3 regions of the Quadrisphaera sp. DSM 44207 genome follow, and region 2 is predicted to be linked to each of the others. Evidence: riboswitches for the same ligand, from Rfam matches in the RefSeq annotation. Region 2 holds a riboswitch; each other region holds the start of a gene.
What was found. A riboswitch is a leader RNA that binds a small molecule or an ion and turns the genes downstream of it on or off. The one in region 2 is predicted to bind thiamine pyrophosphate.

Region 1: it holds a riboswitch for thiamine pyrophosphate, as region 2 does, so the genes downstream of both, BLS82_RS16655 (alcohol dehydrogenase catalytic domain-containing protein) here and thiO (glycine oxidase ThiO) in region 2, are expected to answer to the same signal.
Region 3: it holds a riboswitch for thiamine pyrophosphate, as region 2 does, so the genes downstream of both, thiM (hydroxyethylthiazole kinase) here and thiO (glycine oxidase ThiO) in region 2, are expected to answer to the same signal.

Annotation. Positions count from the first base shown of each region.
Region 1 is NZ_FNKA01000001.1:35,430-38,688, reverse strand. Features, by position in the region: partial or broken gene BLS82_RS16160 (CDP-glycerol glycerophosphotransferase family protein) at 1-141, opposite strand, end outside; gene BLS82_RS00165 (GmrSD restriction endonuclease domain-containing protein) at 229-1,122, shown strand; gene BLS82_RS00160 (hypothetical protein) at 1,142-1,468, opposite strand; TPP riboswitch at 1,526-1,609, shown strand; partial or broken gene BLS82_RS16655 (alcohol dehydrogenase catalytic domain-containing protein) at 1,616-1,954, shown strand; gene BLS82_RS16155 (zinc-binding dehydrogenase) at 2,140-2,631, shown strand; gene BLS82_RS00150 (heme-degrading domain-containing protein) at 2,646-3,173, opposite strand.
Region 2 is NZ_FNKA01000003.1:736,740-739,998, reverse strand. Features, by position in the region: gene BLS82_RS13880 (thiazole synthase) at 1-34, opposite strand, end outside; gene thiS (sulfur carrier protein ThiS) at 31-285, opposite strand; gene thiO (glycine oxidase ThiO) at 282-1,436, opposite strand; TPP riboswitch at 1,426-1,532, opposite strand; gene thiE (thiamine phosphate synthase) at 1,560-2,216, shown strand; TPP riboswitch at 2,247-2,358, shown strand; gene BLS82_RS13860 (purine-cytosine permease family protein) at 2,349-3,259, shown strand, end outside.
Region 3 is NZ_FNKA01000002.1:208,844-212,102, reverse strand. Features, by position in the region: gene BLS82_RS07115 (RNA-binding S4 domain-containing protein) at 1-213, opposite strand, end outside; gene BLS82_RS07110 (aldo/keto reductase) at 237-1,214, opposite strand; TPP riboswitch at 1,337-1,429, shown strand; gene thiM (hydroxyethylthiazole kinase) at 1,422-2,285, shown strand; gene thiE (thiamine phosphate synthase) at 2,282-2,950, shown strand; gene thiD (bifunctional hydroxymethylpyrimidine kinase/phosphomethylpyrimidine kinase) at 2,947-3,259, shown strand, end outside.

The DNA of each region.
Region 1 (3,259 bases), on a different contig from region 2:
GGCCGGGTCGCGCGGGCCGGGGTGCGGACGGTCCGGGCGGCGCTCGCCGGCTCGCTCCAGGACCTCGCCGCGGCCGATAGTAGGGCCGAGGAGCCCGCGCGCGACGCCACGGCGCGTCGGGGAGCACTCCGCCGGACCCATCGACGACGCTGCGTGACAGCCTGTGGCGGCCGGTGGTGTCCGGTGGTGTCCGGTGGTGTCCGTGCGGGCTGGGGGAGCGGGGGAGCGGTGCGTCCTGAGGAGCGGGTGCTGCGCGTGGTGCTGCCAGCCGTGCTCGCCGGGCTGCTGGCGGGGTGCGGCGCCGGGCTGCTCGCCGCGCCCGGCCCGGCGCCGGCGTCCGCGCCGGCCGGCGCGCCGGGGTCGGCCCTCGAGGCGCTCGCGGCCGTGCCGGTCAAGGGCCGGGCGCCGCGCACGGGCTACGAGCGCGAGCGCTTCGGGCAGGCCTGGGCGGACGTGGACCGCAACGGGTGCGACACCCGCAACGACGTCCTCGCCCGCGACCTGACGGGGGAGGTCTTCGAGCCGGGCAGCGACTGCGTCGTGGTCTCCGGGGACCTGGCGGAGCCGTACACCCCGAAGGCCGTGCGCTTCCAGCGCGGCGAGGGCACCAGCGAGCTGGTGCAGGTCGACCACGTCGTCGCCCTCTCCGACGCCTGGCAGAAGGGCGCCCAGGGCTGGGACGACGCGCGCCGCACCGCCTTCGCCAACGACCCGCTGAACCTCCTCGCGGTCGACGGGGAGCTGAACCAGGCCAAGGGCGACGCCGACGCCGCCACCTGGCTGCCCCCGAACCGGGGCTACCGCTGCGCCTACGTCGCGCGGCAGGTGGCCGTCAAGAGCGCCCACGGGCTGTGGATGACGCAGGCCGAGCACGACGCCGTCGCCCGCGTGCTCGCCGCCTGCCCCGACGAGCCCCTGCCGGCCGGGGACGGCGCCCCGGCACCGCCTGCCACGCCGGGCGGCGCAGCTGGCGCGGGGGCCGCGGGGGACGGGCTCGACCCGCGCCACGGCAGCTGCTCGCAGGTGGTGGCCGCGGGACTGGGGCCCTACCGGCGCGGCGCCGACCCGGAGTACGACTGGTACCAGGACGGCGACGGCGACGGGACGGCCTGCGAGGGCTGAGCGCTCGCGCGCGGCCGGCTCACGGGCGCGGGTCGACGCGGGTCCACGACCGCTGGCCGGCGCGGCGCCGGCCCGTGGCCGCGGAGCAGCGCGGGCAGACCCGCTGCACCTGCCTGCCGTCCCCGCCGCCCCCGCCGTCCCCGGAGGCGACGGCGGAGAACGGTACGTGCGGGAAGCGCACCAGCTGCGAGCGGCTGAGCGCCAGGCCGCACAGCGTCTGGTTCGTCCCGGGCTCCCAGGCGTGCGCCTCGCCTCCCGGCTGGCGGACGCCGTCCTCGTCCCTCCACTGCCCGGACGCCGCCACGGACGCGGCCACGGACGTCCCGGCCCTGCGCTGTGCTGCCACGCCCGCGCGGTACCCGCCGGGCGCCCTGGCACACCGCCGCGTAGCCTCGCGCCCGTACGCGGGAGCCCGCACCAGCGGGCTGAGAGGGCGGCTGGGGCCGTCGACCGTTCGAACCTGTCCGGGTCGTGCCGGCGTAGGGAGGGACCAGTGCGCGCTGCGCGCTTCTCCGGAGCGGGTCGCCCGCTCCTCGTCGAGGACGTGGAGGACCCGAGCCCCGGACCGGGGCAGGTGGTCCTCGACGTCGCCGCGGCGGGGGTGTGCGGCACGGAGCTGCACTTCCTCGACGGGGTGCTGGTGCCGGCCCGCACGCCCATCACCCTGGGCCACGAGGTGGCCGGCACCGTCGCCCGGCTGGGGGAGGGCGTGCGGGGCGTCGGCCTCGGCGACCGGGTCGCCGTCCACTACCGGCACGCGTGCGGGCGGTGCCGCTGGTGCCGGGCGGGGGAGGACCACCTGTGCGACGCGCCCCTGGGTTTCCTGGCCTTCGCCACGGACGGCGGCTTCGCCGAGCAGGTGCTCGTGCCGGCGTCCGCGCTGGTGCCCGTGCCGGACGCGCTGGACCTGCCGACCGCCGCGACGCTGTGCTGCAGCGCGACCACGGCGCTGCACGCGGTGGACGTCGCGGGCGTGCAGGAGGGCCGGACCGCGGTCGTGCTGGGCACCGGGGGGGGGTGGGGCTGGCGCTCGTGCAGGTGCTGCGGCTGGCCGGCGCGCGCGTGGTGGCCGTCGCCCGCAGCGCCGCGCGCCTGCGCCTGGCCCGCGACCTGGGCGCCGACGTCCTCGTCGACGCGTCCGCGGACGACGTGGCCGCCCGGGTGCGCGAGGCCACCGGCGGCGCCGGCGCGGACGTCGTCTTCGAGCTCGTGGGCACCGCCGCGAGCGGGGCCGCGGCCCTGGGGTGCCTCGGCACGCGCGGCGCGCTGGTCTACCTCGGCTACAGCGGCGAGCGCGTCGCGCTGGACCCCCTGGCCCTGGTGGTGCCCGAGCAGCGGATCCTGACGTCGGTGGGCAACCGGCGGGCGGAGCTGGTGCGCGCGCTGGAGCTGGGAGCCACCGGACGGCTGCGGACGGCGATCACGCCCGCGCCGCTCGAGCAGGCCCCGCGCGTGCTGGAGGACCTGCGCGCCGGTCGCGTCGTCGGCCGCGCCGTGCTCGTGCCCTGAGACCGGGGCAGGCGTCAGCCGCGCCGCTGGTCCAGGTGGGCCTGCACCGCCTCGACCACGAGGGCGTGGTCCTGCGCCTGCGGCAGGCCCGAGACGGTGACGGCTCCGACGACGCCCACGCCGCGCACGCGCACCGGGAAGGCGCCCCCGTGGGTGGCGTACTGCGCCGGGTCGACCCCGGCGCGCGCGTCCAGGACCTCGCCGCGGGCGGCCAGGCGCCGGCCGACGAGGTAGGAGGAGGCGCCGAAGCGCTCCACCACCCGCACCTTGCGCTCGACCCACCGGTCGTTGTCCGGGGTGGTCCCGCGCAGCGCCGCGTGGAACAGCTGCTGGCCGCCGCGGCGCACGTCGACCACGACGGGCAGGTCCCGCTCGCGGGCGAGGTCGACGAGGCGGCAGCCGAGCGCCCACGCGTCGTCCTCGTCGAAGCGGTCGAACTGCAGCCGCTCCTCCTGGGCCGCCAGCTCGCTGACCAGGGCGTGCAGCGCGGGGTCGGGCGCGGGGTCGGGTGCGGGGTCGGGTGCGGGGTCGGCGGGAGCCACCGCTCCATCGTGCCCGCACCCGCCGCACGGGTTGACACGCGGGGGGACGTGGAGAACGCTCACCCGCAACCGGTCACCGACCGTGG
Region 2 (3,259 bases):
AGCCGGCGGCGGGGGCGTGCAGCTGCGCGGTCATCCGCCCGCCACCGCCCGCAGCACCTCGAGGCGGTCCCCGGCGACGACCGGGGTGGCCGCCCAGCTCCCCGAGGGCACGACCTCGTCCCCGAGCGCGACGGCGGTGCCCCGGGCACCGCCGACGGCGTCCGGGGCCAGCCGGGCGACGACGTCCGCGACCGTCGCCCCCACGGGCAGGCTCATCGGCTCCCCGTTGACGACCACGTCCACGCTCCAGGCCGCGTCCGCGGGGTCCCTCGTGCTGGCGCTCACGTTCCCACCTCCTCCAGCACCGCTGGTCGCGGTGCACACCGGTCGGGGCCGAACTCGGACAGGTGCGCCGGCAGGCCGGCGCCGGTGAGGACGTCGGCGACGGCGTCCGCCGTGGTCCCGGACAGCAGGACGCCGTTGCGGTGGTGCCCCACCGCCAGCACCAGCCCGGGCACGCTCGACGGGCCGATGATGGGGGCGTTGTCCGGGGAGCCCGGGCGGCAGCGGGCGGCGGCCTCGACGAGCTCGAGCTCGCTGACGGCCGGGACGAGGGCCTGCGCATCGCGCAGCAGCTCGTAGACCGCCCCGGCGGTGACGGTCTCGTCGAAACCGCGCTCCTCGGTGGTGGCGCCCACGACGAGCTCACCGTGCGCCCGGGGCACGAGGTAGACCTCCCGATCACGCACGCGCCCGCGCACCGTGCGCGAGATCACGTGCTCGCCGGGGGGCATGCGCAGCCGCAGGACCTGGCCCTTGACCGGGTGGACCGGCGGGTGCGCGGGCGCCGAGCCGCGGGCGCGCGCCCCGGTGGCCAGCACGACGCGCTCCGCGCGCACCGGTGCGCCGTCGTCCAGCCGGACGCCGACCGCGCACCCCCCCTCGACCTCGACCCGCCCCGCGGCCACCACGGTGCGCACCCCGGCCGCGCGCGCCGCCGCCTGCAGCGCGGCGAGCAGCAGCCGCGGGTCGACCTGGTGGTCCCCGCGCACCAGGGCGCCCCCGCACACGGCGGGGTCCAGCAGCGGCTCCAGCTGCCGGCACGCGCGCCCGCTCAGGGCCTCGACGTCGAGCCCGAGCCGCTGCTGGGCGCGGCGGACGTCGGCCAGGCGAGCGCGGTCGTCGGCCTCCAGCGCGACGGCGAGCGTCCCGCAGGCGCGGTAGCCGGGGTCGGCGCCGCTGGCCGCCTGCAGGTCGGCGACGTAGCGCGGGTAGTCGGCGCTCGCGAGCAGGCTCAGGCGCAGCAGCGCCTCCTCGCCGTGGTGCAGCTCGCTGACGGGGGCGAGCATGCCGGCGGCGACGCGCGAGGCGCCCGAGCCGGGCGCCGGGTCGACGAGGACCACCCGCAGGCCGCGCTGCGCGGCGCGCCACGCGCACGCGGTGCCGATCACGCCGCCGCCGAGCACGACGACGTCCGCGGAGGCGACACCGGCCATGGACGCTCCCTTCGCCGGCATGACCCGGATCAGGTTCGACGGTCGGCGAGTGCGCTCGCCCTCTCAGCCCGCGCCCGGGCTCCCGTGGACCTCAACCGTAGCCCTGCTGGCACACTGGCGCGCGTGCCGGGTCCCGACCGCCGCACCGCCCTCGCCGACGCGCGCCTGTACCTGTGCACGGACTCCCGCCGCCGCCAGGGCGACCTCGAACCGTTCCTGGACGCCGTGCTGGGCGCGGGCGTGGACGTCGTCCAGCTGCGGGAGAAGGGCCTGGAGGCCGCCGAGGAGCTGGAGCTGCTGCAGGTGGTGGCCGCGGCCGCTCGCCACCACGGCCGGCTCGTGGCCGTCAACGACCGCGCCGACGTCGCCGCCGTCGCCCGCCCGGACGTGCTCCACCTGGGCCAGCAGGACCTGCCGCCCGCCGCCGCGCGCCGCATCCTCGGCCCCGACGTCCTCCTCGGGCGCTCGACGCACTCGGCGCGGCAGTTCGACACGGCCCTCGCCGATCCGGACGTGGACTACGCGTGCGTGGGTCCGACCTGGGTGACGCCGACCAAGCCCGGTCGGCCCGCCGCGGGCCTGGACCTGGTGCGCCACGCCGCCGCCGTCGCCGGCGGGAGCGCGTGGTTCGCCATCGGGGGCGTCGAGGGCTCGACGCTGGACGCCGTCCTGGACGCCGGCGCGCGCCGCGTGGTCGTCGTCCGGGCGATCACCGAGGCGGACGACCCGGCGGCGGCAGCCGCCGAGCTGGCGCGGCGGCTGCGGGAGCACGGGTCCTAGCGGACTGTTGAGCCCCGTGGCGTAGAGTCGCCGCCGCAGTGCGGGAGCTCGGACGAACCGGGCTGAGAGGGTGGCTGGACGTGCCGCCGACCGCTGGAACCTGACCGGGTAATGCCGGCGTAGGGAGCGCGTGTGAACACGTCTGTCACCAGCCGTCCGTCCTCAGCACCTGACGCCCCGATCACCCTCGCCGAACCGGCGGCCAGGACGCTGGGGCTGCGGGACTGCCTGGGCCTGTGGGGCAACCTCGGCACCAGCCTGCTGCTGCCCGTGGCCGCGACCTACGTGGTGCTGGCCGGCCGGCCGCTGGGCGCGACGCTGCTGGCCATCGTCGTCGGCGCCGTCATCGGCGGCCTGCTGCTCGGCCTCGGCGCCGCCGCGGGCGCCCGCGAGGGCGTGCCGACCATGGTGCTGATGCGGGGCCTGTTCGGACGGCGCGCCTCGGTGGCGCCGACGGTGCTCAACCTCGTGCAGTGCGTCGGCTGGGCGACGTTCGAGATCGTCATCATCGCCGAGGCCGCCTCGCGGGCCCTGGACGCCCCCCGCTGGCCGTTCGTGCTCGGCGCCGGGGCGCTCGCCACCGCCATGGCGCTGCGGCCCCTGGGCGCGGCGCGCGTCCTCGCCCGCTACGCGGTCTGGGCGGCGCTGGCCGCGGTGCTCCACCTCTTCGCCCAGGTGCTCGCCGAGCCGCTGGTCCCCGTGAGCGATGGCGGGGCGGCGTCCTTCTGGACGGCGGCCGACGTCGTGATCGCCCTGCCGGTGTCCTGGTTCCCCCTGGTCGCCGACTACACCCGCCACGCGCGCTCGCCGAGGGCTGCGCTCACCGGGGCGGCGCTCGGATACGGCGGGGCGACCGTCGCGCTGTTCACCCTCGGTGCCCTGGCCCTGGCCGCCTACGGCGCGGCGGGCCTGGACATGATCGACGCCCTGCTCGCCGTCCCCCTGGGGCTCCTGGCGGTGCTCGTGCTCCTCGTCGTCGAGGTCGACGAGGCCTTCGCCAACGTCTACTCCACCGCGGTCTCGGCGCAGAACCTCGCCGGCCG
Region 3 (3,259 bases), on a different contig from region 2:
GACGACGCGACGGGGGTCGCCGTCCACCGCGACGACGTCCCCGCGGCGGACCTGCCGCCCGCGCCGGGTCTCGACCTCGCCGTTGACGGTGACGGCGCCGCTGTCCAGCAGCGGCTTGACGTCCGCGCCGGAGTCGACGGCCCCGGCCAGCTTCAGCAGCTGGCCGAGCCGGATGACGTCCTCGCGGATGCGCACCTCGTCCACGCCGCCCATCCTCGCGCGCCCGTCCTCGCGCGTCAGAACCCGGCGACGGGGTGCGGCGCGTACGGCTCCTCGAGCAGGGTGACCTCCTCCTCGGACAGCCGCAGCGACAGCGCCGCCACGGCGTCCTCGAGGTGGTGCAGCTTCGTGGCGCCGACGATCGGCGCGGTGACCTGCGGCCGCGAGGCCACCCACGCCAGCGCGACCTGCGCGCGCGGCACCCCGCGCTGCTCGGCCACCTGCGCGACGCGCTCGGCGATCGCGCGGTCCGAGGCGGAGGTGTCGTAGAGGTCGCGCCCGAAGGCGTCGGTCTGCGAGCGCTCGGTGCGCTCGTCCCAGTCGCGGGTCAGGCGGCCGCGGGCGAGCGGGCTCCAGGGCAGGACGCCGACGCCCTGGTCCGCGCACAGCGGCAGCATCTCCCGCTCCTCCTCGCGCTGGAGCAGGTTGTAGTGGTCCTGCATGCTCACGAACCGGGTCCAGCCGCGCAGCTCGGCGGTGTGCAGGGCCTTGGAGAACTGCCACGCCCACATGGAGGAGGCCCCGAGGTAGCGGGCCTTGCCGGCCCTGACGACGTCGTGCAGCGCCTCGAGGGTCTCCTCGATCGGCGTCAGCGGGTCCCAGCGGTGGACCTGGTACAGGTCGACGTGGTCGGTGCCGAGGCGGCGCAGGCTGGCGTCGATCTCGGTCATGATCGCCGCGCGGGAGAGCCCGGCGCCGTTGGGGCCCGGCCGCATCCGCCCGTGGACCTTCGTGGCGATCACGACCTCCTCGCGGGAGGCCGCGAAGTCCTTCAGCGCCCGCCCGAGGATCTCCTCGCTGCTGCCGGCCGAGTACACGTTCGCGGTGTCGAAGAACGTGACGCCCAGCTCCAGCGCCCGTCGGACGAAGGGGCGGGCCTCCTCCTCGGGCAGGGTCCACGGGTGGGTGCCGCGCTGGGGGTCGCCGTAGCTCATGCACCCCAGGCAGAGGCGCGAGACCTCCAGCCCGGACCCGCCCAGCCTCACGTGCTCCACGGCGCACCTCCCTGCTCCCGGGGCTCGTGCCCCCGGCGCCATCCGAGCACGGGGCGCACCCGCGCCGCCACCGCGGCCGGGACGCCGTGGCGCCCCCGGCAGCGCGCTGCTACGGTCGGCGGCGAAGTGACACGGGGTGCCCCGCCCGGGGCTGAGATCACACCCGTCGAACCTGTCCAGGTCATGCTGGCGGAGGGATGTCACGGCATGAGCGCCATTGCGGCACCACGCGATCCGTCCACCCTGCGCGACGACGTCGCCGCGGCGCGCGAGCGGCTGCGCCGCGACGGCCCGCTCGTGCAGTGCCTGACCAACACCGTGGTGCAGGCCCTGACCGCCAACGCGCTGCTGGCCGCCGGGGCCTCGCCCGCCATGGTCGACGACCCGCACGAGGCGGCGGGCTTCGCCGCCGCGGCCTCGGCCGTGCTCGTCAACGTCGGCACCGTCAGCGCCCGCACCGCCGAGGCGATGCGCCTGGCCACCGCCGCGGCCGCCGAGCACGCCACCCCGTGGGTGCTCGACCCGGTGGCCGTCGGGCCGCTGCCGTGGCGCACGCAGCTGGCGGGCGAGCTGCTCGCGCACCGCCCGGCCGTGGTGCGCGGCAACGCCTCGGAGGTGCTCGCCCTGGCCGGGTCCGGGGCGGGCGGGCGCGGCGTCGACAGCACCTCCTCCCCCGAGGAGGCCCTCGCGGGCGCCGCGGCGCTGGCGCGGCGCACCGGTGGGGCGGTCGCCGTCAGCGGCGCGGTCGACGTCCTCACCGACGGCCGCCGCGTCGTCCGGGTCGGCGGCGGGCACGTGCTGCTCACCCGCACCACGGGCGCCGGGTGCGCGCTCGGCGCCCTGGTCGCCGCGTACGCCGCGATCGTCCCCGACCGCCTCGTCGCGGCGAGCGCCGCCTCCGCCCACGTCGCGCTCGCCGCCGAGCGGGCCGCCGCGGTGTGCGGGGGCCCGGGCACGTTCGCGGCCGCCTGGCTCGACGCGCTGGACGCGGTGGACGGCGCGCAGCTGGCCGCCGCCGACCTCTCGGCCGGGGAGCTGGCGGCGCACGAGAGCCCGGCGGGTGGGCGGTGAGCGCCGTCGCCGCGGGGGCCGCCGCCGGGCGGCGCCCGCTCGACCCGACGCTGTACCTGGTCACCGACACCGCCCTGAGCGCGCCGCGCGCGGTGCCGGACGTCGTCCGCGCCGCCGCCGCGGGAGGCGCGAGCGCGGTGCAGGTGCGCGACAAGCGCGCCTCGGCCCGCGACCTGCTGGCGCTCGTGCGCGCCGTCCGCGACGCGCTGGCGGACCACCCGTCCGTGGCCGTGCTCGTCGACGACGCCGTGGACGTCGCGGTGCTGGCCGGCGCGGACGGCGTGCACGTGGGGCAGTCGGACCTGCCGGCCGAGGAGGTGCGCGCCCTGCTCGGGCCGCAGCGCCTCGTGGGCCTGTCGGTGGGCAGCGCGGCGGAGGCGGCCGCGGCGGCGGACCTGCCGCCCGGCACGGTGGACTACTGGGGCCTGGGGCCGGTGTGGGCGACCCCCACCAAGCCCGACGCCGCGGCGCCGCTGGGCCTGGACGGGCTGCGCGCGCTCGTCGCGCCCGCCCGCCGCGCCGGCGTGGCCACGGTCGCCATCGGCGGCGTCGACGCCGAGCGCGCCCCCGCCGTGCGCGCCACCGGCGTCGATGGGATCTGCGTCGTCTCCGCCGTGGCCGCCGCCGCCGACCCGCGCGCCGCCGCGGCGCGGCTGCTGCCGTGACCGCCGTCGCGCTGAGCGTCGCCGGCAGCGACCCCAGCGGCGGGGCCGGGATCCAGGCGGACCTGAAGACCTTCAGCGCGCTCGGCGCCTACGGCACGGCCGTGCTGACGGCGCTGACCGCCCAGAGCACCCGCGGGGTGAGCGGGGTGCACGTGGTCCCGGCCGACTTCGTGCGCCAGCAGCTGGAGACCCTCCTCGACGACGTGGCGGTGCACGCCGCGAAGACCGGCATGCTCGCCACCGCGGAGGTGGTGCGGGCGGTGGCGCAGGTGCTCCGCGCGCGCGACGTCGGCGCGCTGGTCGTCGACC